2 regions of the Aeromonas allosaccharophila genome follow, and region 1 is predicted to be linked to the other one. Evidence: riboswitches for the same ligand, from Rfam matches in the RefSeq annotation. Region 1 holds a riboswitch; the other holds the start of a gene.
The links. Region 1 has a riboswitch for lysine ahead of lysC (lysine-sensitive aspartokinase 3). Riboswitches for the same ligand answer to the same signal wherever they lie in the genome.

Region 1 (15,453 bases):
CAGCCAGCCCGCCCTCGATGCCATGCCACAGCTCCATGGCTGGCTCAAGGATGAGCAGGGGCGCAGCTTTCAACTGCTGGGGATGGATCTCTTCAATCCCGGCCCCCTGCGCCAGCTGTTTGGCGCCCGACCCGCGAGCGAACCCGCGTTCTCCTTAAACAGGGCCGACAGCATCTGGCTGGCGGCCCCCGAAGCGGAGCGCCTTGGCTGGCAAGCGGGCCAGAGCCGCCGCTTTGTACTGGGCGGCAGCGATGGCGCCAGCGCAAAAATCCTGACCCTGACGCTGGCGGGTACGTTTGAACCCGGCGCCGTGCCCATGGAGCGGCTGCTGGTCACCGATATTGGCCTCGCGCAACCGCTGCTGGGCAAAGCGGGTCGGCTCGATCGCATCGTCTTCAAGCTAAGCGACGCCGAGGCTCGTACCCTGCAGGCCACCCTGCAAACCGATTACCCGAACCAGCCATTGTGGCTTGAGCCCATCAGCCCTGCGCTCGATGCCAGCCAGCTTGGCGATGCGCTGGCCCTCAACCTGACGGCGCTGTCATTGCTCGCCATGGCGGTGGGATTGTTTTTGGTGTTCAACGCCCAGAGATTTGTCCAGAGCGTGCGCCGCCCCCAGCTGGCCCAGTTGATCATTCTGGGGATGGGGCCGAGTCGGGTACTCCGCTGGCTCATCCTTGAGCTGCTTATTCTTGCCACCATCGGCACCCTGCTCGGGGTGCTGCTCGGCAGCCTGTTGGCGCTGGCGCTGATGGGGCAACTGTCCCAGGCGCTGGCCGATCTCTATGGCCCCAACCCCATTGACCTGTTGCGCCTCTCCCCTGTGAGCCTGCTCAAGGCGCTGTTGATCGGGCTGTTCAGCACGCTGGCCGCCAACCTGCCCGGCTGGTGGCAACTGCTGCGCCAATCCCCTCTCGAACTGCGCGCCGGGAGCAGCCGTCCTCCCGTGCATCCGTGGCGACGGCGCGTGCTGGCCATCGCCATCTTGCTGCTGTGCGCCCTGTGCCTGTGGCTGCCGCAAACCGGTCTGACCGGCGCCCTCTTTATCGCCGGAGGCTGGCTGCTGGCCATGGCGCTCTGGCTGCCCGATGCCCTGCGCGGCCTGCTTGGCTGGTTGCGACGGCGCGCGGGCGGCCCCCTCACCGCCCGGCTCGGGGTGGCAGAGACCCTATATCATCTCGATCGCACCGCCATCGCGGTGATGGCATTGCAGCTGGCCATCGCAGCGGCCATCGGCATCGGGGTCATGGTGTCGAGTTTTCGCTCAAGCGTGGAGATCTGGCTCGGCCAGCGTCTGGCCGCCGATCTCTATGTCACCGCTCCCAAGGGGGTGGCGGGTAACAAGGGCACTTTAAGCGACACAACCCTCGAGACCCTGCTCGCCAATCCGCTGGTGAGCGCCGCCTCGCGCCGCTCTGTGCACCCTGCCCGCTGGCAGGGGCAGCCCATCGAGTGGGCGCAGATGGACTTTATCCCCCAGCTTAAAGCGGCCTATCCGCTGCTGGCCGGACGCTGGCCGACCCGCCCCGACGAAGTACTGGCGAGCGAACCGCTGACGGTGCGCCTCGGGGTCAAGGTGGGCCAGCAGTTGGCGATCAGCGGCGAGCAGGGGCCAAGGCAGTTCACCGTCACCGGCGTCTATCAGGACTACGGCAGCGACAAGGGGCAACTCCTGCACGCCTTCGAGGCCGGGGCGGTGCAATCCCTCGCCCTCTTCAGCAATGATCCCGAGCAGTTGGCCGACCGCCTGCGCGAGCGCTTTGGCGAGCGGCTCAATCTGCTCTCCGCCCCCGCCATTCACAGCGCGGCGCTCAAGGTGTTTGACCAGACCTTTGTGGTGACCGAACTATTGAAACTGCTGATCCTCGGCATCGCCTTTGTCGGGATCGGCTCGGCTTTTATGGTGCTGGGGCTGGCACGTCGTGGCGAGCTGCAGACCTTGCAGAGTCTGGGCTTGAGCCCCCGCCACTGCCGCCAGCTGCTGGTGTGGCAAGGGGCTGGATTGGGGCTGCTCACTGCGTTGCTGGCACTGCCGGTGGGGTATGGCCTTGCCTGGGTGCTGATCGAGGAGGTCAATCCTCGCGCCTTTGGCTGGCGCCTCGCTTTCGAGGCGGCCCCCCTTCATGCGGTCACGGCCCTGTTGCTGGCGCCGGTCTGTGGCGCACTGGCCTCCTGGTATGCCGCAAGGAGAGTGGTATGAAAAAAATCAAAGGGTGGGCGCTGGGGGTTCTCTGGACACTCTATAGCGGGACTATCGGTGCCAGCGATCTGGGCGCCCTGCTCGGCGGTGGCAACGACAGCTTTAAAAAGGTGCTGCCGGGGCAAACTATCCAATTGCCGGAGGATCACGCCGCCCACCCCGATTACCGCTCCGAGTGGTGGTATCTCACCGGCAATCTCAAGGATGAACAGGGGCGCGAATATGGCATGCAGTGGACCCTGTTTCGCCAAGGGATCGAGCAAGAACTCCGCACCAGCAACCCCTGGCTCACCCCCCAGCTCTGGCTGGCCCAGTTTGCCATCACGGATCTCGAGCGTGGCACCCACCAGCAAGATGAACGGGCCAGTCGGCAGGGGCCGGGACTGGCGGGGGCCAGCGGCGGCCAATATTGGCTCAGGGAGTGGCGGCTTGCCTCGCAAGGGGCTGCGCTGTTCCCCGCCACCCTCAAGGTGCAGAGCAAGATTGGCGAGCTGAACCTCACCGTCAATGCCGCCAAGCCGCTGGTGCTGCAAGGCAAGGCCGGTTACAGCGAGAAGAGTCCGGGCAACGCCTCCTTTTACTACTCCTACCCGCGCCTGCATTTGAGCGGCACCCTGACTCGTGATGGCGAGACCCGCACCGTCACCGGCCAAGGCTGGTTTGATCACGAGTGGAGCAGCTCGGTATTGGCCGAGTGGCAATCGGGCTGGGACTGGTTTTCGCTGCAACTGGCCGATGGCCGCGAGCTGATGCTGTTTCGCCTGCGCACCAAGGCGGGGCGCGCTAATCCCGAAAACCAGCCAGAAAACCGCTACGGCATTTTGATTGAGCGGGACGGCAGCAGCCGGGTGCTCGCCCCCGACGCGATTCGCCTTACGCCGGGCAACACCTGGCGCGGCCCCAAGGGGCAGGATTACCCCGTCGAGTGGCAGCTAAACGCCGCCGGGATGACCCTCACCATCAAAGCCCGTCAGCCCAATCAGGCCATGACAGGTCGCTTTGACTACTGGGAGGGAGCGGTCTCTGTCTCGGGAGATGCCAAGGGGGTCGGCTATCTGGAGATGACCGGCTACTGATCAACGTCGACAAACGTAGCCGGTCTGCTCAATGACCCGAAACCAATAGCCCTTATAACAGGACATAAAACAGGCATTGCACAGCAATCCATATAACTGGGCATCAGCAATCAAGGATGCCGAGCCCGCTTGCTTATCGAACAAACCTCCTCAGTCCCCTGCCATCTTGGCTCAAGTCTGATCCCTGTCAAAAAACCAGCCAAAACCTGATCGTTAACTGACTTTCCACTCTCTACAATCAGTCAGCGTTTGATACCCTACTCATCCGGCCCTCACAGCCCCAAAAGCAGCCGAGGTAAGCCCATGATTTACTAACTTCGATCTGATTAAAAGCAGCACTCGGAGAGCTGTAACCCCGTGCGGTAGCCATCCCGGTCGTAGGGTGTCAATAAGCGAAGCGCATTGCACCACCACCTTATCTTAAAGACATAGGGATAGAGCAACTTCTCATCCTTACATCTCGGTAAACGTTGAGTTTCGTAAGCTCAGCCCAACCAACCTTGCAGCCAATATTTCCCAATGAACTTAATGCACCTATAAAAGCAATGGAACATTAAAAATTATTAAGGAGACGCAATGATAACAAATATTGTACTAGATAATGTAGCAAGCTACAGGTCAAAAACAGAGCTAAAAACAGAGAAAAAAGTCAATATAATCTATGGCTTGAATGGGTCAGGAAAGAGCACTTTTTCAAACTATTTTTATAATTCTGAAAATACAAAATATCAGCAATGCTCTCATATTAGTACTGATGATACAGTTCTCGTTTACAACCAAAAATTCATCCAAGATAATTTCTATGCGAAAGACACTCTGAACGGTATTTTTAGTCTATCCAAGGAAAATAAAGAGGCAAAAGAAAAGGTAGAAGAAATTACTCTTGAATTAGATGGGATTTCTAAAGATAAACAACAACTCCAAAAAGATATAGGTGTTCTTCGCTCTAAAATCGATCAAGCAAAGGAAATCGCTCAGAATAAAACCTGGGAAATAAAGACAAATTACGCAGGTGGTGATCGAGTGCTGGAGTTTTGCCTGAAAGGCAAAATGGGCGGCAAAGAACCACTTTTCAACCACCTGTGCTCTATACCTTTACCAACATCCAAACCATCAAAAACAATTGCAAATCTCAAAGAAGAAGCGAGTGCAATAGATGGTGAATTGGCTATCAAGCACACACCACTTAAAAATTTAGGTATATTTGATCTACCTTCTGATGATTTAATATCGCTCAATGAAATCATTGTTGGGAGTGAAGATAGCCCTGTATCAAAACTTATTATTACACTTAAAAACTCAGATTGGGTAAGTGAAGGCCTTAAGTATCTCGAGAAAATTGATGGCCCTCAGTGTCCATTTTGCCAATCAGAAACAATTACAGATGAACTAGCAAAACAAATCCGTGATTATTTTGACGAAACATATATAGAAAGTGTGAACAACATTAAGTCTATTCAAGTTCGCTATGATTCAATTATTGAAGGCATCCCTAGTCTAGATGACTATAAAGAAAGTCAATTCTCCACAGCCTATATTGTCAAATTAAATGAATATCATGCCAAACTCTCTAAAGATACAAGTGCTAATATTGAACTAATAAAACAGAAAATTGCAAATCCCAGCCTACAAGTCACATTAACCGATGTTTCCAGCTCTGTTGAAGAATTCAATCTTGTTATAGACTCCATCAACAAACTGATAAATGAACATAATGCAAGAATCGATAACTCCACAAACGAACTAAGCCGAATTAAAACTGAGTTTTGGAATATTTTACGATATGAATATGATCAAACAATCAGCAACTTTAATAACATTAAAAAGAATGCTAACAAGGCCATAACTGATAAAGTAAGAGAAGAAACTACGATAATAGAACTAGAAGAAGCAAAAGATGCTGAAAGGGCAGAACATCAGAAATCCACAGTAAACATTGATGATGCGATATTAAACATCAATCAGGGTTTAATTGATATTGGCATTACAGACTTTTTCATAGAAAAATATGAAAATGAGTTATATAAAATAGTTCGCACCGGATCTAATTCGAAAATTTTTTCATCGTTAAGCGAAGGAGAAAAAATGATTATTAGCTTCTTATATTTTAGAGAACTATTCAGAGGGAAACAAAACGCAACAGAAGGGAAATTGAAAAAAATTGCGATTATTGATGACCCTGTATCCAGTCTGTCACATATCTTTGTTTACAACATAGGTCAATTACTAAAAAATGATTTTTTCAATTCAAAGGAAATTGAACAGGTCTTTGTGTTAACTCATAGCTTGTATTTTTTTTACGAACTTGCCGATGCAAATCATGAAAGGAGAGAAATGAATCAGAATTTATTCCGTCTCTCTAAAAATGCAAGTGGCAGTTCTATTAGCTCAATGAAATATGAAGAAATACAGAACGACTATCAATCATATTGGTCTGTAATTAATGATGAAAAACAACCACCCGCTTTAATTGCCAACTGCATGAGAAATATCATTGAATATTTCTTTAACTTTGTACAAAAAGCTGACCTAAGTAATGTAATTCAAAAACCTGAATTAAAAAACATACGATTTCAGTCGTTCTTACGCTATATAAATCGTGAATCACACTCATTAGGTCAGAATATTTTCGATTTTAAAGAGTTCAATTACAATGATTTTAAAGAAGGTTTGAGGTTGGTTTTTGAACATACAGGGTATCCTGAACACTACAAAAAAATGTCAAAAATCAAAACCTAAAGCTAAGAGTTAGCTAAGAGTTTTTTAGGATGGAGGCCTTTGATAAAAATAAGTGTGAACTGCATCCATCTGCTTGGACAAAAACGCCAACGACTGCCGATTAAAGTGATCCGGCTGCTCCACATTGCAAACATGGCCGCAGTTTTCGATGATCTCGAGCTGACTGTAAGGATCGCGGGCCACCTGTTCGCGCACCGGAGCCAGAAACATATGATCCTCCTCCCCCATCACATAGAGGGTCGGGATCGGCAGGGAGCGTTCGCGGAAGTAGCGCATCAGCGGGTTGACCTCGGTGGCGAGGCGGAACCAGCGTTTGAACTCTTTCTGGCAGAGCTTGCGGGCCTCGCGCACAAAGAGGTTGCGCGACTCCTGATGGTGCTGGCGCGGCATGATGATGAAGGCAAACAGCCGGTAGAGCCACATATAGGGCAGGATATGCTGGCCGAGTCGGCCCAGCTGCACCAGCACCCGCGAGCGGATATCGAGCCGCAGGATGGCGCCCCCCAGAACCATGCTTTTGACCCGCTCCGGGCAAAGCTCGGCTAGATGACGAATAAGGATGGTGCCAAGGGAGATGCCGACAAAGTGGGCGCGGCGGATATTGAGATGATCGAGCAGCCGAACGATATCTTCGGTCACTTCCCGAAAGCTGTAGTGGCCCTTGACCACCTGTTGCAGCTGGTGGGACTGGCCGTGGCCGCGCAAGTCCAGCAGCAGCACATTGAAGTGTTCACGATAGGCGCGCAGCTGCTTGAACCAGATGGAGGAGCTGCCACCGGCGCCGTGGACAAACACCACCCAATCCCGCTCGGGACCCAGCTCAAAGGTCTTGTGATACAACATCCAATAGGCTCCCTTGGTGATGGGGGGTATACTCGGCTGCGCGCATATTAACAGAACAGACCCGCCGATAGATATGCGCCTGACATGACCCGGATCACCCCTTGCGCGAGAACTCTCCATGGATTTGACCCGTTTGCGCCACTTTCTGCTGACCCTGCCGGGCGCCACCGAAGATACCCCGTTTGGCCCGGAGATCCTGGTCTACCGCATCGCGGGCAAGATGTTCGCGCTGGTGGATTGGCAGGCCGACCCGCTCACCATCAACCTCAAATGCGAGCCCGAGCTGGCGTTGCTGCTGCGCGAGATCCACCCCGAGGTCAAACCGGGCTGGCATATGAACAAGCAGCACTGGAACACGGTGACGTTAACCGATGCGCTGCCGGACGAGCTGTGGCAAGGCTGGGTGCATCACTCCTATGAACGGGTTGTCGCGGGTCTGCCCAAAGCCAAACGACCACAGGCGCCACGCCCCCTCCACCCCACTGACGACCAGACCTTATGACCCCGGAATTACGTATTGTCCCCCTTAGCGAGGCACATATCCCCGCCCTCGTGAGCCTGTTTGAGCAGGCGGTGCGACGCAGCGGCCCCGAGCACTACAGCGCCGAGCAGGTGGAGCAGTGGGCCCTCGGCGCGCGCCATCCGGGCTTTGTCAGTCAGTTGCGCGAGCACCACGGCTGGGTGGCGGAGCTGGCAAATGTGCCCCTCGGTTTTGTCACCCTGAGCCCCGATGGACACCTCAGTCTGCTCTATGTGAGCGCCGACCATCAGCGCCAGGGATTGGGCAATCTGCTGCTCACCACGGCGCTGGCGGGGGCTCGGGCGCTCGGTCTGAAGCACATCACCACCGAGGCCAGCGCCTTCAGTTATGAGCTATTTTTACGACATGGCTTTACGTTGACCGGGCTGGAGTGCGTAGAGCGGGGCGGAGTCAGTTTTACGCGCCATCGCCTGCACTGCTGCTTGCCAAGCTAGGGCAAGCCACTAAAATACGCTTAATTTTCGTATTGTTACTGTATTGAGGCAGCAACCATGGTGGTAGAAAGTGAAGGCTATATCTCGCTGATCGAGTATCTGGTGGAGAGTTTGGGATTGTTTGAATCCCAACAGCAGAGCAACGGGGAAGAGACCATCGAAGATCTGGTCAGTGGCCGTGTTGCCAGCAACCTGATGGCTATTTGCGAGCAAAATCCCCAGCTCGATCCCAAGGTGCGTTTTGCCATTATGCAGGAGGCCGACGCCGTGGTCGCCGATCTTGAAGAGGTGCTCTCCGCCGTCTGGCTGCGCGCCCCGACCCCGGAACAAAAAGCCTTCCTCATCGAGTTTATTGACCTGATCAAGAACCTGTTTGACAGCGCGATCGGCTGATCTGCCGCTTGGTTCTCCCGCCCAACGCAAGGTTTTCAAAACACGCAGACAGGAAAAGGGCCGCCTTGGTGGGCAGCCCTGCTTGCTATCATTTTCAATCCACCCAAGCGTTCATTCATCAGGTGGTTTTCAAGGCAAGAAATGTGTCTGGACTTTGCATCCGATCCCTGGACGCTACCTAGTTAGTCCTGTCAGGTAGCAATAAGTTCCCGCCAGACCTCATTTATTTTCACTTTTTTTAAGAAAGTCCCTACAAACCTGTTCAGCGGTTCAGATTCGGCGGCAAACAGACTCCAATGCCACCCAATCCGCAGTAGCCATCCGGATTTTTCTCCAGATATTGCTGGTGGTAATCCTCGGCGTAATAGAAGGGTGCCAGCGGCAGAATGCGGGTGGTGATGGCACGGCTGTCGCCGCTCGCCGCCATCGCCTGCTGATAGGCCGCCATGCTCTGCTGGGCAATGATCTGCTGGCTCTCGTCGCCATAGAAGATCACCGAGCGGTACTGGGTGCCCACATCGCCCCCCTGCCGCATCCCCTGCGCCGGATCGTGCTGCTCCCAGAACAGTCTGAGCAGATCGCCGTAGCTGATCACAGCCGGATCAAACACCACCTGCACCGTCTCGGCATGGCCGGTCAGCCCGCTGCACACCTCTTTGTAGGTGGGATTCTGGGTGACGCCACCCTGATAACCGGCCGCGGTGGAGTAGACTCCCGGCTGCTGCCAGAACAGGCGCTCCACGCCCCAGAAACAGCCCATGCCAAACCAGGCCACCGCCATCCCTTCCGGCCAGGGGCCCTGGGTCGGGTTGCCGTTCACCGCATGCTGCTGACCAATCACCATCGCTTCGCGTCGTCCCGGCAGGGCATCTGCCGGTGAAATAATCTGTTCCATGAATTCTGTCCTTGTATAAAACCCTGTGAAATCACACAGCTGACGAAAAGGAGCATCGAAGATAGCAGTTTATCGCGCCGGATCAACCGGCGTGCCCCTCCCCGCTCGCTCCGACGGCTATCTGCGCTTCCTGCCACCGGTTCCCAATCCGCACGGCCAAGCCGCTCCTCGTAGACCAGAAACGGCCAAAATCAATATTTAGTCTTGATTTGTGAATTAATTTTCATATATTGAGCCAATCGCTGTTTTTTTATGGAAGAAATATCAAGTGCGTGAACGCGAACCCAGTCTGGTCAATGCCTTTCGGCAATCCACCCCCTATGTCAATGTGCATCGGGGTGCCACGTTTGTGCTGATGATGGGGGGAGAAGCCATCTGCCACCCCAACTTCGCCAATATCGTCAGCGATATCGCCCTGCTGCAGACACTGGGCATACGCCTGGTGCTGGTGTTTGGTTCACGTCCGCAAAACGATGAGGCGCTGGCCCGCGCCGGTATCGAGGCCCAGTACCACAAACGGATCCGGGTCACCGATGACGAGAGTTTCACCATCATCAAACAGGTGTGTGGCGGCCTGCAATACGACATCACCGCCCAGCTCTCCATGGGGCTCGCCAATACCCCGATGCAGGGGGCGCGGATCAGCGTGGTGAGCGGCAACTTCGTCACTGCCCAACCGCTTGGTGTGGATGATGGCATCGACTTTTGCCACAGCGGCCGGGTGCGCCGCATCGACGTCGAGGGGATCACCCGCCAACTCGATCAGAAGAGTCTGGTGCTCATCTCCCCCATCGGCTGCTCGGTCACCGGCGAGAGCTTTAACCTCAGCTCCGAAGAGGTGGCCCGCCGGGTGGCGGTCGATCTCAAGGCAGACAAACTGATCTGCTTTAGCAGCACCCAGGGGGTGATGGACAGACGCGGCGAAGCCATCTCCGAGCTCTTCCCCGAGCAGGCCGAAGAGCTGCTGGTGGAGCTGGAGCAAGCGGGTGAAGAGATGTCCGGCACCGCCCGCTACTTGCGTGCGGCCATTGCCTCTTGCCGCGGCGGCGTGCCTCGCTCCCATCTGGTGAGCTATCAGGATGATGGCGCCATGCTGCAAGAGCTGTTCAGTCGCGACGGCCTCGGCACCCAGATTGTGCGGGAAAGTGCCGAGCAGGCTCGCGCCGCCACCATCGAGGATATCGGTGGCATTCTGGATCTCATTCGCCCGCTGGAGGAGGAAGGCATTCTGGTGCGCCGCTCCCGCGAGCAGCTGGAGATGGAGATCGACAAGTTCACCATCATAGATCGCGACGGCCTGATCATCGGCTGCGCGGCCCTCTACTGCTTTATGGAAGAGGCGATGGCGGAGATGGCCTGCGTCGCCATCCACCCCGACTACCGCAACTCCAACCGGGGAGATCAGCTGGTGGCCAAGGTGGCCGAGCGGGCCAAGCGGCTCGGCATCCGTCGCCTGTTCGTGCTCACCACCCGCTCCATCCACTGGTTCCGGGAGCGGGGCTTCGATCCGCTGGAAGTGGAAGATCTGCCGGTGGCGCGCCAGCGTCTCTACAACTGGCAGCGCCGTTCCAAGGTTTTGTCAAAAACCATTGCCTAACCCATTGATTCTGCGTTGAGTTAGCCGACAATTTGAACTTTTTCACAAACTCGATTGACAGTGCAATCCAACGCAGGGTATTTCTAAATGCACTCCACCGCCCTGGTGGAGCCAGAAGAGGAGCGCTGCCCAGGCAGCCCAAGGGAGGACGCCAGCGTCCGGTGAACTTGGGTCAGGGGGAGCAGCGCCGAGACGTGTGAGGAGACTGGTGACCTCAACGTCGGCTGCGGGGGCTGAATCCCCCGGGTTGTCATCGGTAGTGATCATCCCCCACCGCGCCCTATCAGGGGCGGTACGGGATGGGCTCTGCAGGTGGAGTGCTTCTGGCCGGGATAGCTTCGTTCATTCCTGCCATTTTCAGCCTCCTCCTCTCTTTTTTGCCCGATGGAACCGGAATCTTAAATTAAGACAGGAGTAAGCAATGAGCCCGATCAATGTCGCCAAGTTTGGCGGAACCAGTGTCGCCAACGCCGCGGCCATGAATCACTGCGCCGATATCGTGCTGGCCAATCCCGCCACCCGGGTGGTGGTACTGAGCGCCAGCGCCGGTGTCACCAACCTGCTGGTCGCCCTGGCACAAGGTGAGCTGGACGAAGCGGGCCGCGACGAGCAGCTGGCCAAACTGGCCGGGATCCAGCAAGCCATTCTGGCCGATCTCGGCAACCCCGGTGATGTGAGCGCCCTCATTCATGGTCAGCTGGACGAAATCCGCCTCATGGCCCAGCAAGCCCACCAGCATACCGATGCGGAGCTGGCCGATCGCCTCATCGCCTGCGGCGAGCTGATGTCTACCCGCCTCTTTACCGAACTGCTGCGTCAGCGCGGCGTCAAGGCCCACTGGCAGGATGTGCGCCAGCTGATGCGCACCGACAGCCGCTTTGGCAAGGCCACCGTCGATCTGGCTACCACCCGCACTCTCTGCCAGCAGACGCTCGGCCCGCAGCTGGGTGACAGCCTCATCATCACCCAGGGCTTTATCGGTGCCGATGGCGATGGTCGCACCACCACGCTGGGTCGCGGCGGCTCTGACTACAGCGCGGCCCTGCTCGCCGAAGCGCTCGATGCCGCCAGTATCGAGATCTGGACCGATGTGCCCGGCATCTACACCACGGATCCGCGTCTCGTCACCCGCGCCCGCCCCATCCCCGAAATCAGCTTTGTCGAAGCGGCGGAGATGGCCACCTTCGGCGCCAAGGTGCTGCACCCCGCCACCCTGCAACCGGCGGTGCGCCAGAATATTCCGGTGTTTGTCGGCTCCGCCAGGGATCCTGCCGCCGGTGGTACCTGGATCCGCGCCAGCACAGATTCAAGCCCGCTGTTTCGCGCCGTCGCCCTGCGCCGCCAGCAGGTGCTGGTGACCCTGCACAGCCTCAACATGTTCCACGCCTACGGCTTTCTGGCGGAAGTGTTCGGCATTCTGGCCCGTCACCGCATCTCGGTGGATCTCATCACCACCTCGGAGGTGAGCGTGTCATTGACGCTGGATCACACCGGCAGCCAGAGCAACGGCGAGCCGATCCTGAGCGACAAGGTACTGGCCGAGCTGGGGCAACTCTGCAAGGTGGAGGTGGAAACCGGTCTGGCACTGGTGGCACTGATCGGCAACCGGATGAGCGAAGTGAACGGGGTGGGCAGTCAGGTCTTTGACGCCCTGCGCGAGCACAACATCCGGATGATCTGCTACGGCGCCAGCGCCCATAACCTCTGCTTCCTGGTCAAGGAGAGCGAGGCGGGCAATATCGTCAATCGCCTCCATCAGGAGTTGCTGGACTGACCCTCACCGCGATGCGTTTCCTACCATGCAACAGGGCGCCGACAAGGCGCCCTGTTTATTTGTGTATCACTGACGTATTGGCTCAGGCAAAGCTGGTGGCGGGCAACTGGCAGGCCACGGCTTCGCGGCGCAGCTGCTGCAAGCGGGCCAGCAGTCCGGTCTGGCCAAGCTCCGTCTCCTGAGAGGAGAGATTGTCCACCAGTAGCGGATAATGCTCCGTCACCGCCTGCATCAGCCAGTCGAGCCGACGCAGGGTCAGCGGGCCGCAGCTCTGGCCGCTCAGATCATCGGCCACATCGAGCCGGTGGCTGCGATACATGTCCCGCCACCAGTTGGCGACCAGCGCCTCGTCGCTCGCCAGTGCGGCGCTCCACTCCCCTTGCAGGGCGTGCAGGCGGGCCAGCACTGGCGCACTGGCCCCTTCACGGATCAGGTGATGGATCTCCCGTTTCACCCACTTGAGGCAGAGCTCGCGCCAGTAGCGAAATTGCTGCAGGGGATCGGCCTCATCGAGCCAGAGCCCGGAGAGAGTGCGGGTCTCCAACCGCTCCGGTACATGGAACTGCGGATCGACCAGACCGTTGGAGTTGTATTCAAAGCGGGGATCGAAGGTCCACATATAGCCAAAGTCGAACACGCTGATCTGCTCACCGTCGTCGAGCAGGTTGCCCGGGCTCGGATCCCAGTCAAACCAGCCCCAGCGGGCCAGCTCCCCCTGCACCTCCAGCATCTGGGCCAGATTGCGTTCGTTGAGCTGATGCACCGGCACGCCCCGCAGCCAGGGGGAGACCAGCACTCCGGCCCGCGCCGAGCCGAAGCTGGTGCAGACCACATGGGAGAGGATGGTGGGATGCAGCTCGCGCAGCGCCTCGATTTCGCGCCGCCGCTCCAGTTCGGTCAGAAAGGCGGTCTTGCCATCGAGGTTGGCCACCAGCGAATCCTGACGCCGCCGCTTGAGACACCAGTGGTGCCCCTCCACCTTGAGGTGAAACACCTCAGCAGTGAGACCGTGACGATAGACCTTGATCACCGCCGGATGGGTATCCTTCAGTTTGACCAGCTGTGCCAGCGGCAACGGGCAGTCACGCTCGCGCCCGATCCGGATCTCTTCCTTGCTCTCCAGCATGCGCAGCAATCTGGCCTGGCGCGCCATCACCTTAGGATTCATACATGTACCTCCTGTCGCTATTGAGAGACTAAACAGCGCCTTTCTCCCAGGCCAGCGGCAAAACCCCATGATGACGCTTTCATCACATATTCCGTGCAACCCCTCGATCGGGATCACAATTTGCAAGGTTGAACTGTAACCAAATATTCATTGAGTGGTCATTAAATTGACAACCCGGAACAAGGCCCGCACCATCGGGTCAAACTCTATGCGGATGAACGATCTCTCCCTCACTCGCTCAAAGGATGAGCTTATATGAATCGCCCCTCCTCAGGCCGCCACCGCGTCCTGAGTCTGCCCTCTCTGCTGCTGGCCCTGCTGGGCGGATTGCTGCTGCTGACGCTGTTATTGCCGCTGATCAATCCCGGCAGCTGGCTGGGCCGTGCCCAGCCGCTGGTGCTGGGCCCCGCCGACAATCCGCTGGCCACCCTCACCCGCCACGCCCTGCTCTATAAAAGCGACAGCCGCGGCCTCTATCTGGTGGTGCGCAGCCAGTGGCAGTTGCGAGGGCCACTGCAAGCGGGGGACAAGGTACGGGTGGAGCTGCTCAACGACAAGGGAGAGCGGATCGACGAGCTGAGTCAGGCGGTGGATAAACGTCAGGTGTGCCGCAATAACCGCTGCTCGCTGGATCTCAACAGCACCCTGCGCGCCCCGGACGACGCGCTGGCCAGCCGCTATCAGCTGCGCATCGGTCTGCTACTCAAGGATCGCCCCGAGAGCGGTGATTTCAGCCAGATCCTGCAAACCCTGCCGGAGCAGGGCTTCAACCTCACCTATCTGGTGGTGAGCCTGACTCTGGTGCTGGCCCTGAGCGCTGCCGTGCTCAAAACCGTGTTGCCAAAGCTGCGCCGCAGCCTGCGCTGGCGGATCATCGGCAGCCTGCTTTTGGGCAACCTCACCTTCGTGCTGCTGCACGGCTTCGTGGTGTTCAAACTGGGGGAGTTTCTGCTCTGGTCAGGCTTTCGGCCGGAGCACTACTATCTCGCCTGGGGCAGCATGGTGCTGGGTTGGAGCCTCTGCGCACTGGCGGGCTTCAACCTCTATATGGGGCTGGTCTTTACCGCGCTTTCGGGCATAGGTCTGCTCGCCAACTTTATGAAGATCGCCATCTACGGCGTGCCGCTCGGGGGGGATGATTTTGGCAACCTGCTGGCGCTGCTGCGGATCCTGCTCGATCAACATCCCATCCTGCCTATTTTCACCCTCTTGCTGGCACTGTTTCTCTGCTGGCGCTTCGCCCTGTCACGCTGGGTGCTGCGCACCGCCGCCGCTACCGTCGCCTTCTTTGCGCTGTGCGTGTTTGCCACCCAGACCGGCAACAAGCTGCTGGGGGCCAACATTCGTTACGTGGACCGCGCGGTCAACTACCACAGGGACATCATCCGCTCCGGCCCCGGCCTCTATCTGTTCAATCTGGTGGACGAGATGCTGCAAAGCGGCAGCGTGTTTCGCTACCCCTTGCAGATCAACGAGCTGACTCCGCAGTTGAGCCATCCGCCCCAGGGCATTGCGCCGCGCTGGGATCTGGTGATCGTGCTGCAATATGAGTCGCTGATGCTCGACTGGCAGGGGCGGATCTGCGCCCCGGCCCCCACCCTCTCCCTGCCTGCCAGCGTGCAGCAGTGGCACAAGACCATCCACTCCCCCACCACTGGCGGCATGACGGTGCTGGCGGAGTTCGAGATGAACACCGGCCTGCCGGTGGGCTTGCTCAAGCAGGGGGTGGTGCCCTACTACTACCTCTCGGAGCAGGTGCCGGGGCTGGCCCAGAGCGCCAGACAGAGCGGCTA
Region 2 (15,453 bases), 830 kb from region 1:
CCCTGTTTGCGCATCGCCCGTTACCCGTGCCGGTGGGGTTGCTGGGTGGGCAGTGGCGATTCTGTTCGTTGCTTGAGACGACCGAGCCAGAGGCTCAAGCCCGCCGTCAGGATGAGCACCAGTTCAATTCCCATGACCAATCCGCCAAGCTCACCCCGTTCCCAGAAGGGGTGCAGGTAAAGCCCCCCCAGACTGGCTCCCAGATAGTAGGCCACCAGATAGAGGGAGGAGGCGAGGGCTCGGTTGTGTTCGACATGATGACCAACCCAGGCACTGGCACAGGCGTGTGCCAGGAAAAAACCGAAGCTGGAGATCAGCAAGCCGCTCAGGATCCCGAGCAGACTGCCCTGCAGCAGCCACAGACTGCCGATGGCCATCAGCGCGATCCCGACCAGCAACATGCGTTGTGCCCCCCAGCGGTTGGCGAAACGGCCGCTCAGGGAGGATGCCACGGTCCCCGAGAGATAGGTGAGAAACAGCATGCCGAGCCACTGGGTGGGCAGGGAGAAGGGGGGCTTGGCCAGCAGGAAGGTGAGATAGCTGAACTGGTTCAGAAACACCATAAAGTTGAGCCCCCCGATAAGGTAAGCCCCTACCAGCAAGGGATTGGTCAGGTGTTGCTGCAAGGCGCGGGCAAATTGACCGCGAACTGGGGCGCTTGCCACAAAGCGGGTCTGATGGGGCAGCAGCCAGAAGACCAGCGGCAGCAGCGACAGGCTGATAACACCAATCCCCAGAAAGGTATGCTGCCAGTCGCCAAACCAGCCCGCCAGCAGGCCACCGACCACCCGACCGGCAATACCTCCGAGGGAGTTGGCGGCAATATAGACCCCCACCGCCGAGAGCAGCGCCCGTTTGCTGAACTCTTCCCCCATGTAGGCGATGGCGGTTGCGGGCAGCCCGGCCAGCAGCGCCCCCTGCAGGATGCGCAGCAATAGCAGGGAGCTGAACTGTTCAACCAGCGGGATCAACAACGAGAGCAGGATGGCCAGGGTGAGGGTGCCCAGCATGACCTGCCGACGGCCATGGCGATCCGCCAGTCTGGCGCAGATCAGCAGGGAGGCGGCGAGGCCTGCGGTGCAGCCTGCCAGGGTCCAGCTGGCCGAGAGGGAGTTGACCGAGAAGACCTCGGCAATCAGGGGTAACAGGGGGTGGGTCTGGTAGAGGTTCAGAAACACCAGAAAAGAGCCCAGGCTGAGGGCCAGGGTTGCACGTATCCACTCGCGACTTCCGACTTCAATCATTGCGTATTGTCCTGACAGCTTTTGGTCAGGGTAGAGTCCTTGCGGTTATAAATATAATATATTTAAGTTATCTATCTCATAAGACGAATTGATACATGGATCTGAAACAGCTCACCTATCTGCTGGCGGTCAGGGATGCCGGTTCGTTTACCAAGGCTGCCAACAGCCTGCATGTGGCACAACCTGCCATCAGCATGGCCATCGCCAAACTGGAGCAGCAGCTCGAGTTGCGGCTGTTTGATCGGCAGGACCGGGCGGTACGGCTCACCCCGGAGGGGGAGGTGCTCTGTCGCCATGCCGAGCGCCTGCTGTTGCAAATGCATCAGGCCGAGGCCGAGATGGCCGAACTGAAGGGGTTGGAGCGGGGGGAGGTGCGGATCGGGATCCCCTATATGATGGGCTCCTACTATTTTCCCCCTCGTCTGATGGCCTTCAAGCATCGCTATCCCGGGCTCAAGATCCGGGTCGAAGAGGCAGGTACCCGCGAGTTGCTCAGCCGGATGGTGGATGGCTCCCTCGATCTGGCCATTCTCATCACCAGTGATCTGCCGCCCGCCATCGAGGGGGCACATCTGCTAAGCGAAGAGATGTTGATGGTGGTGGGGGACGATCACCCCCTGCGCGGCGAACCGGCCGTGACCCTCTCGCAGTTTTTTGCTCAGGAGTTGGCGCTGTTTCGCCGCGGTTTCTACCACCGCGAGCATATGGAGGCGCTGGCCCAGAGCCTGGGCGTCGAACCCGATATCGCCTTCGAGAGCAACCTCATCCCTCTGCTCAAGGCCGTGGTGCGGCAAGGCTTTGCGGTGACCACCTTCTTGCGGATGGTGCTGGAAGAGGAACCGGATCTGAGTGGTGTGCCCTTCGACCCGCCCATCTATCTCGATCTCTGTGTGGCGTGGCGGCGTGGCGATCCGCTCTCCATGGCCAACCGTGCTTTGCGCGATTTCCTGCTCAAGGAGCGCCCGGCCTGATGGCGGCGGGCCCTTGCTGAAAGTTTGTTACTATTAATGGTGGGTTCGCTTGAGGGCTACACCATGAAACTGCAGCAATTGCGCTATATCGTCGAGGTGGCGAACCACAGGCTGAATCTGTCGGCCACCGCCGAGAGCCTCTTTACCTCCCAGCCCGGGATCAGCAAACAGGTGCGGATGCTGGAGGATGAGCTGGGGATCCAGATCTTCGAGCGCAGCGGCAAACACCTGACCCAGATCACCCCTATCGGTCTGGATGTGATCAAAGTGGCCGCCGAGGTGCTGGACAAGGTCGCTACCATCAAGGTGATGGCCAGGCAGCATGTGCATCCTGAGCAGGGAACTCTTACCATTGCGGCCACTCATCTGCAGGCCCGCTATATTCTGCCCGCCATCCTCAAGGGCTTCATGGCCCGCTTTCCCAAAGTTGCCGTTACGGTGATGCAGGGGAGTGCGGCGCAGTGCCGAGCAGCCGTGCATGATGGCGCTGCCGATCTGCTGCTTGCCGATGATCTGGAGGAGGGGAGCGATCTGCTGATGCTCCCCTGTTTTCAGTGGCAACGGGGCTTGGTGCTGCCAAAGGATCATCCGTTGGCCAAAGCGACATCGCTGACCCCGGCCGAGCTGGTCGAGTTTGCGCTGGTGACCGACGGAAGGCCGCTTTCTGCCACTCATGGCAGCGATTGCGCTCATGCCGAGAGCCGGATCGCCTGTTGTGCGAGCGACAGCGATGTGCTCAAGACCTATGTCAGACAAGGGATGGGCATCGGGGTGATGGCCACCTTTGCCTGGGAGCCCCAGCGCGATGGTGATCTGCTGCTCAAACAGGTGCCCTGGCTACCTGGTGGTGTGGCTGCTATCGGTCTGCGCAGGGGGGCGTTTTTGTGCGGCTATCTGTATGACCTGATTGCACGTCTCGCGCCGCAATTGACCCGGGAGCAGGTCGATCAATGCTGCGCTGCCCGCACTGGCGAAGAGCTTGATGCACTGCTGGTCAATCTGACCGTGCCAGTGCGATAGCCTTGGGCTATGTGCGACTGTCACAAGAAAAACGCCTCCGAATTGGAGGCGTTTGACTATCTGGCATTCGTCAATGCAGGCTCACTTCTTCAGCATGTGATCCAGCTTGTTGGCCTTGGTAGACAGATAGAACTCGTTGTGGGGATTGCGCCCTTCCTGCAACGGTACCCGTTCGGCCACCGGAATGCCGAAGGATTCCATCGCCTTCATCTTGCGCGGGTTGTTGGTCATCAGTTTGAGTGACTTGACCTCAAGCTGCTTGAGCATGTCGGCGCAGATGGTGTAATCGCGCATATCGGCGGCGAAACCCAGGGCCACGTTGGCCTCAACGGTATCGGCACCCTGATCCTGCAGGTGATAGGCACGGATCTTGTTGAGCAAGCCGATGCCACGGCCCTCTTGACGCACATACAACAACACGCCACGACCCGCCTTGGCGATATTTTCCATGGCGGCCTGCAACTGGAAACCGCAGTCACAACGCAGGCTGAACAGGGCGTCGCCGGTCAGGCACTCTGAGTGGATCCGGCCCAGTACAGGCTCTTCACCGGTAATGTCGCCCATCACCAGTGCTGCGTGATCCTTGCCTGTGCCGGTTTCCTGAAAACCTACCAGCGTGAAGGTGCCCCAGGGGGTTGGCAATTTTGATTTGGCCACGAGGGTAACGCTGCTCATAGGTTGCTCCTTACTGCTAACGGCTCAAAAAAGGGGGCCAGTTTAGCGCGCCTTGTCGGCAACGACCATAAGAACAAGTCCCTGCATTGCTTAATGAAATGTCCAGGTAAGAGACAAGCACCGCTGCCCGCCGGGGTTTTGGTCCTTTGTGCGGATTGATGACTGCCAGGCTCACCACATTCGGGTATAATCGGCGCCCATTAACCCACCCCCTCGGGATGGGAGCAACACAGTGCAGGAGAGAAGTTATGCCTCAGATGGCCCCCGTGATGACAATTGATGGCCCCAGTGGCGCAGGAAAAGGCACCTTGTGCCAGCTGCTCGCCGAGAAGCTGGGTTGGCACTTGCTGGACTCGGGCGCCATCTATCGGGTGTTGTCCCTGGCCGCTCTGCATCACGATGTAGCGCTGGACAGTGAAGCCTCATTAGTACCGCTGGCCGCCAATCTGGATGTGCAATTTCAGGTTGAAGGGGATCTGGTCAAGGTGATCCTGGAAGGGGAAGATGTCTCACGAACCATCCGCACCGAAGAGGTGGGCAATGCCGCCAGTAAAATCGCCGCCTTCCCCCGGGTGCGTGAAGCCTTGCTGCGCCGTCAACGGGCATTTCGTCAGGCTCCGGGTCTGATCGCCGATGGCCGCGACATGGGCACAGTGGTTTTCCCCGAGGCCGAGGTGAAAATTTTCCTCGACGCCAGCGCCGAAGAACGGGCTCAGCGCCGCTATAAGCAGTTGCAAGATAAGGGCTTTGATGTTAACTTTGAGCGTCTTTTAACCGAGATCCGGGAACGTGACGATCGCGACAGAAATCGCGCTACTGCGCCCCTGAAACCGGCAGAAGATGCTCTGGTGGTAGACTCTACCGCCATGACCATAGATGACGTGCTGGCAACGGTGCTCGCCTATGCAGAGCAACAACTTGGTGATGCCAGCGCAAGCTGACACCCGGTCGTCTGCACCAAGGATGGCGCAGATTATTTAAAACAGCCCCGCTTGCGCCGGATTGCAAGTGGATGTTTCATTTGTGACATAAACAATGATCGAATCTTTTGCTCAACTCTTTGAAGAGTCCCTGAACGCCGTTGAAACCCGTCAAGGTTCCATCGTCAAGGGTACTGTCGTTGCTATCGAGAACGGTTTCGTACTGGTTGACGCCGGTCTGAAATCCGAGTCCGCTATTCCGGCTGAAGAATTCAAGAACGCCATGGGCGAGCTGGAAATCAACGTCGGCGATACCGTTGATGTGGCTCTGGACTCTATCGAAGATGGTTTCGGCGAAACCAAGCTGTCCCGCGAAAAAGCCAAGCGCCACGAAGCCTGGCTGCAGCTTGAGAAGGCATACGAAGAGCAAGCTACCGTTATCGGTATCATCAACGGCAAGGTCAAGGGTGGTTTCACCGTTGAACTGAACGGCATCCGTGCCTTCCTGCCGGGTTCTCTGGTTGACGTGCGTCCGATCCGTGACACCGCTCACCTGGAAAACAAAGAACTCGAGTTCAAAGTCATCAAGCTGGACCAGAAGCGCAACAACGTTGTTGTTTCCCGTCGTGCCGTGATCGAGACCGAGAACACCTCCGAGCGTGAAAGCCTGCTGGCTAACCTGCAAGAAGGTCAAGAAGTTAAGGGTATCGTCAAGAACCTGACCGACTACGGTGCATTCGTAGATCTGGGCGGTGTTGACGGCCTGCTGCACATCACCGACATGGCGTGGAAGCGCGTTAAGCATCCTTCCGAAATCGTCAACGTTGGCGACGAGATCGCTGTCAAGGTTCTGAAGTTCGACCGCGAGCGTACCCGTGTATCCCTGGGTCTGAAGCAGCTGGGCGAAGATCCTTGGGTTGCTATCGCCAAGCGTTACCCGGAGACCACCCGTCTGTCTGGCCGCGTGACCAACCTGACCGACTACGGCTGCTTCGTTGAAATCGAAGAAGGCGTTGAAGGCCTGGTACACGTATCCGAGATGGATTGGACCAACAAGAACATCCACCCGTCCAAAGTTGTTAACGTTGGCGACGTGGTTGACGTGATGGTTCTGGACATCGACGAAGAGCGTCGTCGTATCTCCCTGGGTCTGAAGCAGTGCAAATCCAACCCGTGGCAGCTGTTTGCCGAAACTCACGCCAAAGGCGACCGTGTTTCCGGCAAGATCAAGTCCATCACTGACTTCGGTATCTTCATCGGTCTGGATGGCGGCATCGACGGTCTGGTTCACCTGTCTGACATCTCCTGGAACAACCAGGGCGAAGAAGCCGTGCGTGAATTCAAGAAAGGCGACGAGATCGAAGCCGTTGTTCTGCAAGTAGATCCGGAGCGTGAGCGCATCTCCCTGGGTGTCAAGCAGATCGAAGAAGACCCGTTCAACAAGTACCTGGCTGACAACAAGAAAGGTGCTATCGTGAAGGGTAAGGTTACCGAGGTTGATGCCAAAGGTGCCGTTATCGAACTGGCTGACGGCGTAGAAGGCTACCTGCGTGCCTCCGACGCTGCTCGTGACCGCGTAGAAGACGCCACTCTGGTGTTGTCTGTTGGTGACGAAGTAGAAGCTAAATTCATGGGCGTTGATCGTAAGAACCGCACCGTAAGCCTGTCTGTCCGTGCTAAGGACGAGGCTGATGAGCGTGTTGCTATCGATAGCCTGAACCAACAAGAAGAAGTTGTGTTCAGCAATGCTATGATGGAAGCGTTCAAAGCCGCCAAGGGTGAGTAATCCTTGATGCAAGAAAAGGGCGGCATTGCGCCGCCCTTTTTTATCCTGGCAAAATTAATATTGCATGTGATCGGGGAAGGAGATTTAACGTTATGACCAAATCAGATCTCATCGAACAACTGGCATCCAGCCGCATGCATATGCCGGCCAAGGATGTCGAAGCCGCCATCAAGGAGATCCTTGAACAGATGGCGTCGACCTTGCAAAACGGCGACCGGATTGAAATCCGCGGATTTGGCAGTTTTTCACTGCACTATCGTGCGCCCCGTGTGGGACGCAACCCCAAGACCGGGGACAAGGTTGAACTGACCGGGAAATATGTCCCGCACTTCAAACCTGGCAAAGAGTTGCGCGAGCGCGTCAACATCATTGAATAATGCAGAAATGGGCATACCTCGGGTATGCCTTTTTTGTTTTTGGCGCCGATTCCTGTGCCAATCGTCTTGTTTCTTAAACTCTTTTCCCATTCACTCTAGAGTCTGCCTGCGATTTTAAGGATAATCAGCCTCTCATTAGATACTGACAGGGAGCTCTTATGAAGCGTATTTTGGCCCTCATTCCGCTGGTGCTGGTGTTTGTTCTGACCCTGGCGCTGGGCTCACAAAACGGCCAGCTGGTTCAGTTCAATTACCTGATTGCTCAGGGCGAGTTCTCGCTTGCCATGTTGTTGGGTTTCTTCTTCGCTGGCGGTTTTTTGCTGGGCTGGCTGGTATTCGGCCTGCTGTTCCTGCGCCTGAAAATGCAAAACCGCACCCTCAACCGCACCATGCGTCGTCAATCCCGCGAGTTGGAGCTGGCCCGGTCACCGGGTAAGGAATAATGTTCCTCAATGCTTGAACTGCTTTTCCTGCTGTTGCCCATCGCCGCCGGTTATGGCTGGTACATGGGGCGCAGGAGTGTTCGCCAGGACACCCAGAAACAGAGTAACCAGTTTTCCCGCCAGTATGTGGCGGGCCTCAACTATTTGCTGTCCGATGAATCTGACAAGGCGGTGGATCTCTTTATCCAGCTGCTTGAGGTGGACAGTGAAACCATCGAAACACACCTCTCCCTCGGCAACCTGTTTCGCCAGCGCGGGGAGGTCGATCGTGCCATCAAGATCCACCAGAATCTGGTGACCCGCCAACTGACTAGGGAGCAGCGCCAGCTGGCCTTGCAGGAGCTGGCTCGCGACTTTCTGGCTGCCGGTTTGCTAGACCGTGCTGAAGCGCTCTGGAATGAGCTGTGTGACGACAGTGATTATGAAGAGACGGCGCTGGCACAGCTGTTGATCATCCATCAGCAGTTGCGGGATTGGGACAAGGCCATCGATGTGGCGGTGCGTCTGCAAAAATATCAGGGCAAGAAGCTGGCCGACCCCATTTCTCACTTCTATTGCGAACAAGCCGAGATTGCGCTGCGTGACGGCAATAAAGGGGAGGGGCTGGCCAAGCTCAAACGGGCGCTCACCATCAATCCGGCATGTGCCCGGGCCAGTTTGCGCCTCGCTGAGCTTGCCATGGCAGAGGGGGAGTATGAGCAGGCCAGCAAGGAGTTGCTGCGGGTGTTCGAGCAGGATATCGACTTTGCATCCGAGGCAATGCCCAAATTGCTCGAGTGTTATCAGCAGTTGGGCCGCACGACTGCCTTGATCCCGCTGCTTGAAAAGGCGGTGGAAGATCACGCCGGCGTCAGCGTGACCCTGGCCCTTGCCAAGCTGGTGGAAGAGCGTGATGGCCTGAGTCAGGCCCGTTCACTGGTGCTGCGTCAGCTGCGTCGTCACCCGTCGATGAAAGGCTTTTACCAGCTGGTGGGTTTTCAGCTGGCCAGTGCGGAGGAGGGGCCTGCCAAGGAGAGCCTCGAACTGCTGCAACAGCTGGTCGGCGAGCAGATCAAAATCAAGTCAACCCACAAGTGTCGGCAGTGCGGCTTTGCCACTCACTCGCTGTTCTGGCAGTGCCCGTCTTGCCGCCAGTGGGGTTCCATCAAGCCGATCCGTGGTCTGGACGGTGAATAACAAGCAATAGGATGTGAGATGCAAGATCCCAAAGTACTGGTAGCGCTGGATTATCAGCACGAGGCAGATGCCTTAGCGTTCGTTGAACGTATCTCTCCGGCCCAGTGCCGTCTCAAGGTAGGCAAGGAGATGTTTACCCTGTTTGGCCCGCAGTTTGTACGCCAGCTGGTGGCCAAGGGATTCGATGTCTTTCTGGATCTGAAGTTTCACGATATTCCCAATACCGTTGCCAAAGCCGTGGCAGCCAGTGCCGAACTCGGTGTCTGGATGGTCAACGTGCATGCCAGTGGTGGTGAGCGGATGATGCGTGCCGCCAAAGAGGCGCTACTGCAATATGGCGACAAGGCGCCGCTGCTGATTGGTGTGACCGTGCTGACCAGCATGGAGCAGTCCGATATGATCCCCCTCGGTCTGGATGTGAGCCCGGCCGAGCAGGTGATCCGGCTGGCTACCCTGACCAAGACCTCCGGTCTGGATGGGGTGGTCTGCTCTGCCAACGAGGCTCATGAGCTGAAAGCCTTGCTGGGCGCCAATTTCAAGCTGGTGACCCCGGGTATTCGCCCGACCGGTTCTGCGGCGGGCGATCAGCGCCGGGTGATGACCCCCAAAGCGGCGGTCGAGGCCGGTTCCGATTATCTGGTTATCGGTCGCCCCATTACCCAGGCTGCCGATCCGGCCGCCATGCTGGCCAGTATCAATGCCGAGCTGGCTGGTGCGTAACCGGCTCACTCAGTGATACACGGTGCAGGCCGAGCAACAGGCCTGCACCGGCCCCGATAAGATGAGAGCCGATGTGTACCCTGGCATTGATCAGGGTGGAGATCGGGCTCTCTCCTGCGTTGTAGAAGTCCATCGCCAGTTTGAGCCCCATTCCTGCCAGCAGCAGCCAGCCCGATGTGCGGCGTCCGTGGCGGATATCCTGCATCGCCCCCCAGACAAACAGGCCATGCAGCGAGCCGGATAGCCCCATGTACCACTGGGTCTGCGGGCACCACCACCAGATCCCCAAGCCCACCGCCAGCCAGAGCAGCAACATCAGCAGCGGCAGGCGGGCCTGACCCAGGTAGTCGCGAAACAGGCTATAGAGAATGGCGAGGCCGCTTAGATTGAGCAGCAGGTGCCACAGATTGGTATGAGCCAGATTGCCTGTTATGATCCGCCACCCTTCGCCACCTGCGATCAAGGGTCGATCGAAGGAGAGCTGAAGATTGGGAACGGTAAAGAAGAGTAGCAAGCTGGTGAGAGAGAGCGTGATAACCCAGAGCAATCCAGATTTGTCTGACAACATGAAACAGTCCAACGACAAGAACAGTCGATACTGTACACGTTGCACCCGAGCCCTCAAAGCCTGCCTGTGCGATTATATTGTGCCGGTTGACAATCACACGCCCCTCTACATCTTGCAGCACCCCAACGAGGTAGCACATCCCAAGGGCACTGCGGCGCTGCTGGCGGCCTCTTTGCAACAGTGCGAGATCCATGTGGGGGAGGACTTTTCCCGCGATGTGTGGCTGAGCGGGCTGCTCGCCGATCCTTCCCGTCGCTGCTATCTACTCTGGCCGGATGAGGATGCCATTTCGCTGACCGATCTTCGCCAACAGCGGGAGAGTGAACCCTCTGGCGAAACGTCCATCGCCTTTATCTTGCTCGACGGCACCTGGCGCAAAGCCTATCGCATGTTGCAGAGCAATCCGGCACTGGCTCGCTTGCCCCGCATCGGCATTGGTACCGTTGCCGGTCAATATGCCATTCGCAAGAAACCCTTTCCCGATGCCCTCTCTACCATAGAGGCGGGCTATCACCTCTTGTCCCGGTGGGAGGGGAGGCCGGAGCGCTATGCGCCCTTGCTGACCCTGTTTAACCGGTTGAATACGCAGTGGCAGGACTTTGCCGAAGGCCGCCGCGCGTGACATTTGAAGGAGTTATCAAGATGAAAAAAGCAGTCGTGGTTTTCAGTGGCGGTCAGGACAGCACCACCTGTCTGGTACAGGCATTGGCGCAGTATGATGAAGTACACGCCATCACCTTTGACTATGGTCAACGCCATCGGGAAGAGATCGACACCGCGCGCCGTCTGGGCAGTGCGCTGGGGATCGCCGCCCACAAGGTGATGGATGTGACGCTGCTCAATGAGCTGGCGGTCTCTGCCCTGACCCGTGACGACATTCCGGTCAGCTGCGAGCTGCAGGATAACGGGCTGCCCAACACCTTCGTGCCAGGCCGCAATATCCTGTTTCTGACCCTGGCCTCCATCTATGCCTATCAGGTGGGTGCCGAGGTGGTGATCACCGGTGTCTGCGAGACTGATTTCTCCGGCTATCCCGATTGCCGTGACGAGTTCGTCAAGGCCCTCAATCAGGCGGTGTCGCTGGGGCTGGGTCGCGACATTCGTTTTGACACTCCCTTGATGTGGCTCGACAAGGCCGAGACCTGGGCACTGGCGGATCACTATGGTCACCTCGACACGGTGCGCCAGCAGACCCTGACCTGCTACAACGGCATTGCAGGTGATGGTTGCGGCATTTGTCCGGCTTGCGAGCTGCGCAGTCGTGGCCTGAACAACTATCTGGCCGACAAGGCAGGCATCATGACCAGGCTGTATGAGAAAACCGGGCTGGGCGAGAAAAGCGCAGAGTGAGCCTGCGTCTTGCCGTGGCTTGGGGTATAATCCGCGACTTTTGCAACAAGCCGTGATCGAGATGCACTACCCAATCAACGAGATTTTCCAGACCATCCAGGGGGAGGGCATCTTTACCGGCCTGCCCGCCATCTTTGTTCGCCTGCAGGGTTGCCCGGTGGGCTGCCCCTGGTGCGATACCCGTCATACCTGGGTTGTTGATCCGGCTCGTGAAGTGGGTAAAGAGGCGGTGCTGGATCGCTCCAACGAATCCGATTGCTGGAGCACACTCAGCACCGCGCAGATTATCAAGAGCTTTAGTGAGCTGGGTTATCAGGCGCGCCATGTGGTGATCACCGGGGGTGAACCCTGCCTCTACGAGCTGCACGAACTCTCGTCAGCCCTGCTGGCGGCGGGTTATCAGGTGCAGATTGAAACCAGTGGTACCAGCGAGATCAAGACCCATGAGCAGACCTGGGTGACCGTCTCTCCCAAGATCGGCATGAAAGGGGGGCTGCCTGTGCTGGTCTCGGCGCTGGAGCGGGCCAACGAGATCAAGCATCCGGTGGCGACCGAGCACCATATTGAAGAGCTGGATGCGCTGCTGGCTACCGCGACCCTGCGCCCGGATGTGGTCATTGCCTTGCAGCCGATCAGCCAGAAGCCAAGGGCTACCCAATTGGCGATGGATACCTGTATCGCGCGTAACTGGCGACTCTCCATCCAGACTCATAAATATCTGGATATCGATTAATATGGATTGGCTCTCCGACGAACAGGTGTTGCTGACGCTGACCAACAAGATGCCTTACGGTAAATATCAGGGGCGGCGTATCATCGATATTCCCGAGCCCTATCTGGTGTGGATGGCGCGCAGCGGTTTTCCTGCGGGTAAATTGGGCCAGACGCTGGCGCTGGCTTACGAGATCAAACTCAATGGACTCGAGTCCATGATTATTCCCATTATTAACAGGATGTCGGTATGAGAATATATACGAGGCAGGGCGACAAGGGCATGACCCGGCTGGCCGATGGTATCCAGTTGCCCAAGGATCATTTGCGGGTCGAGACCTACGGTTATATCGATGAGCTCAACTCCCATATTGGCTTGCTGATTTGTGACGTGCCGTCGCAAGAGGTCGGCTTATTGGCTGATTTACAGCTGTTGCAACAGGAGTTGTTTGATCTGGGGGGCGAGTTGGCATTCTCCAGCGCCGTCCAGAATGAATCGATTTGGCAGGTTAATGCTGCCTGGACAACTCGCCTTGAACAGCAGATAGATCGTTATAGCGAGCCATTGCCACCACTGCGCCAATTTATATTGCCCGGTGGTTCCCGTGCCGCGGCGCAAGCACATGTGGTGCGAACTTTGGTGCGTCATTGCGAGCGCTTGCTGCTGACATTGAGCCGGGAAGAGCGGGTCAATCCCGAGGTGCTGCCCTATCTGAACCGGATGAGTGACTGGTTCTTTACCGTTGCCCGCTACCTCATCTGCGTGGCAGGAGCGCGTGAAGTGCTGTGGGTAAAGGCTGCAGATCGCCCGCAATCGGCTATCTGATATTTCACGTTTAAGCGGCAATAAAAAAACCTCGCCTTGGCGAGGTTTTTTTATTCGCAACACAAAAGCTGTCAGATAGCAAAATCTTCCAGTGATTTGCCTGCTGCCACCGCACTGGCAATGGCCGAAGGCATACGGCCCTGGCCGGTCCAGGTTTTCTCTACGCCATTATCCTGATAGCGATATTTGGCCGGACGTGGCGCGCGTTTGGCTTTTTCTGATTTGCCGGGGGTGGTGGCGACAACGCTTACCAATTCTGCCGGGTCAATACCGGCGGCTTTCAGCATTTCGCTATATTCGTTAATTTTCCGCAGATGCTCTTCACGGGCCTGACGCTCGGCAGCTTCATCCTGCTGGCGTTCGGCAACGATAGCAGAGAGTTTTTCCAGTGCCTCTTCCAGTTGTTCCAGAGAAAGTTCGCGGCAGGTCGCACGCAGACTGCGGATATTAAGCAGTACCTTTAAAAATTCATTCATAGGAGTTACCACGTCGAGTCAGAGAAAAATATTATGTTCCAGCTGATTCTTGCTTGGCGATTTAAATAAGTCAAGCCGGGTTAAATATTATATCCGTGGCGATCATCAATGCAGATATTTAATATGCCCAGCGATAGGGCTTGGTGATTGGATGCCAATGAAACCGCAGTAGGTGAAAATAGCGTCAAAGCTGGCGTTGTTGCATCATTTGACTACCATTTTCCGACGTTGATATGTTTATCATGACTATTTAATCAAAAAACTTGCTATAAGCTGCCATCTCGATAAAATGCTCGGCGAATACCTTTAAGTAGAGGCGCGCTGCCTATGAGTATTTGTGCGGAGGGTGATGCCTGTGATGCACAAGGAAAGGAGTCAGCGCCGAAGTGGCCAGGCCATCATACCGGGCTGCTGGTTCTGCATCTAATAGGTGCAGGACTGCCATAGTCATCCACTATGGAGCGCTACCTGAAGGGGCTGAGGAGTATGACCTCCCCATAGGTTTTGTTTCTTTAGATCCTCTCGGTAGATCTCCACCTGTAATCTTTAGGTGCAAAGAGATCATGGACATTAGTCATTTCGCCGACTCCGGTTGGTCCGTACTTCCCCCTCTGTTGGCTGTCGCGCTGGCGATCCTGACCCGCCGCGTGCTGTTGTCCCTTGGTGTGGGCATCGTTACCGGCAGTCTGCTGCTCAATCAGTTTTCGCCCCTCGACTCCCTGCATTACATGTTGAATACCGTGCTCAAGATCTTCTGGGTCGATGGCGCGCTCAATCGTGACAACGTCAACATGATCCTGTTTATGCTGCTGCTGGGCGGCCTCATCAGTCTGATGAGCGTCTCCGGGGCGACCCGTGCCTTTGCCGAGTGGGCCGAGCGTCGTGCCAAGACCCGCAAGGGCGCCAAAGCGCTGACCGGCATGATGGTGTTTGCCTTCTTTATCGATGACTTCTTCCACAGCCTGTCGGTGGGGGCCATCTGCCGTCCGGTCACCGACCGCTTCCAGATCTCCCGCGCCAAACTGGCCTATCTGCTGGACTCCACCGCGGCGCCGGTCTGCGTGCTGATGCCCATCTCCTCCTGGGGCGCCTATATCATCGCCTTGGTTGGCGGCATCATGGCGGCCCACGGTCTGACCGAACAGAGCCCCATCGCGGCGTTTGTCGAGATGATCCCGATGAACCTCTACGCCGTCTTCACCCTGATCATGGTGCTGGTGGTGATTGCCTGTCAGCTCGATATCGGCCCGATGCGTCAACACGAAGAGTGGGCGCTGGAAGGCAAGCTGTGGGATGAGTCCAAGGGCCGCCCCATCGGTCTGGATATGGAGAGCCCGGAAGAGAGCAACGGCGGCATGATTGACATGGTGCTGCCGATCCTGACCCTGACCGCGGCCACCATCTATTTCATGATCGATTCCGGTGCGGCGGTGCTGAGCGAGAAAGGGCTGCCGTTTAGCGTGCTCGGTTCGTTCGAAAACACCAACGTCGGCTCCTCGCTGGTCTACGGTGCCCTGTGCAGTCTGGTGGTCTCCATCGGTCTGGCCATGCGCCTGAAGCTGGGTGCCAAGAACTGGATCAAGGCGGCTCCGCAAGGTGTCATGGCCATGCTGCCAGCCATCAATATCCTGCTGTTCGCCTGGACCATCGGTGCCGTGGTACGCGATGTGGAGACCGGCAAGTACCTGGCTTCGCTGGCTAACGGCAACCTGCCGATCGAAGTGCTGCCCGCCGTGGTCTTTATCCTCTCCTGTGCCATGGCATTTGCCACCGGCACCAGCTGGGGCACCTTCGGTATCATGCTGCCGCTGGCCGGTGACATGGCCGCCGCCAGTGACATCAGCCTGATGTTGCCGATGCTGGCCGCGGTACTGGCAGGCTCGGTATTCGGGGATCACAGCTCACCCATCTCCAGCACCAGCATCCTCTCTGCCACCGGCGCCGGCTGCCATCACATCGATCACGTGATGACCCAGCTGCCCTATGCACTGGCCATCGCCTTCGGTGCGGCTATCGGTTACCTGGCGATGGGGGTGATGCACTCCAGCCTGGCCGGTTTCAGCGTCAGTGCCCTCTGGTTCGTGCTTTTTACCAGCTATCACCTGAAAAAGGCCAAAGCGCGGCCAGCTCTGGCCACCGCGTAACATTTATAGAGCAAGGGGCCCGCGGGCCCCTTGGTTTTGTCGGGGG

Region 2: another riboswitch for lysine. It lies ahead of I6G90_RS03575 (Na+/H+ antiporter NhaC family protein); the one in region 1 lies ahead of lysC (lysine-sensitive aspartokinase 3).

The regions. Positions count from the first base shown of each region.
Region 1 is NZ_CP065745.1:1,606,973-1,622,425, forward strand. It holds gene I6G90_RS07180 (FtsX-like permease family protein) at 1-2,200, shown strand, start outside; gene I6G90_RS07185 (lipocalin-like domain-containing protein) at 2,197-3,276, shown strand; gene I6G90_RS07190 (AAA family ATPase) at 3,853-6,015, shown strand; gene I6G90_RS07195 (alpha/beta fold hydrolase) at 6,040-6,858, opposite strand; gene I6G90_RS07200 (MmcQ/YjbR family DNA-binding protein) at 6,977-7,360, shown strand; gene I6G90_RS07205 (GNAT family N-acetyltransferase) at 7,357-7,833, shown strand; gene I6G90_RS07210 (DUF3802 family protein) at 7,891-8,226, shown strand; gene msrA (peptide-methionine (S)-S-oxide reductase MsrA) at 8,489-9,121, opposite strand; gene argA (amino-acid N-acetyltransferase) at 9,390-10,718, shown strand; lysine riboswitch at 10,826-11,049, shown strand; gene lysC (lysine-sensitive aspartokinase 3) at 11,140-12,492, shown strand; gene I6G90_RS07230 (protein kinase family protein) at 12,575-13,660, opposite strand; gene I6G90_RS07235 (LTA synthase family protein) at 13,916-15,453, shown strand, end outside.
Region 2 is NZ_CP065745.1:778,337-793,789, forward strand. It holds gene I6G90_RS03490 (MFS transporter) at 21-1,244, opposite strand; gene I6G90_RS03495 (LysR family transcriptional regulator) at 1,340-2,215, shown strand; gene I6G90_RS03500 (LysR substrate-binding domain-containing protein) at 2,279-3,235, shown strand; gene ribA (GTP cyclohydrolase II) at 3,317-3,910, opposite strand; gene cmk ((d)CMP kinase) at 4,159-4,851, shown strand; gene rpsA (30S ribosomal protein S1) at 4,946-6,616, shown strand; gene ihfB (integration host factor subunit beta) at 6,709-6,993, shown strand; gene I6G90_RS03525 (LapA family protein) at 7,152-7,436, shown strand; gene lapB (lipopolysaccharide assembly protein LapB) at 7,446-8,612, shown strand; gene pyrF (orotidine-5'-phosphate decarboxylase) at 8,631-9,332, shown strand; gene rrtA (rhombosortase) at 9,307-9,900, opposite strand; gene I6G90_RS03545 (tRNA-uridine aminocarboxypropyltransferase) at 9,899-10,522, shown strand; gene queC (7-cyano-7-deazaguanine synthase QueC) at 10,543-11,250, shown strand; gene queE (7-carboxy-7-deazaguanine synthase QueE) at 11,312-11,983, shown strand; gene I6G90_RS03560 (DUF3820 family protein) at 11,985-12,215, shown strand; gene I6G90_RS03565 (cob(I)yrinic acid a,c-diamide adenosyltransferase) at 12,212-12,787, shown strand; gene I6G90_RS03570 (H-NS family histone-like protein) at 12,859-13,263, opposite strand; lysine riboswitch at 13,567-13,738, shown strand; gene I6G90_RS03575 (Na+/H+ antiporter NhaC family protein) at 13,827-15,407, shown strand.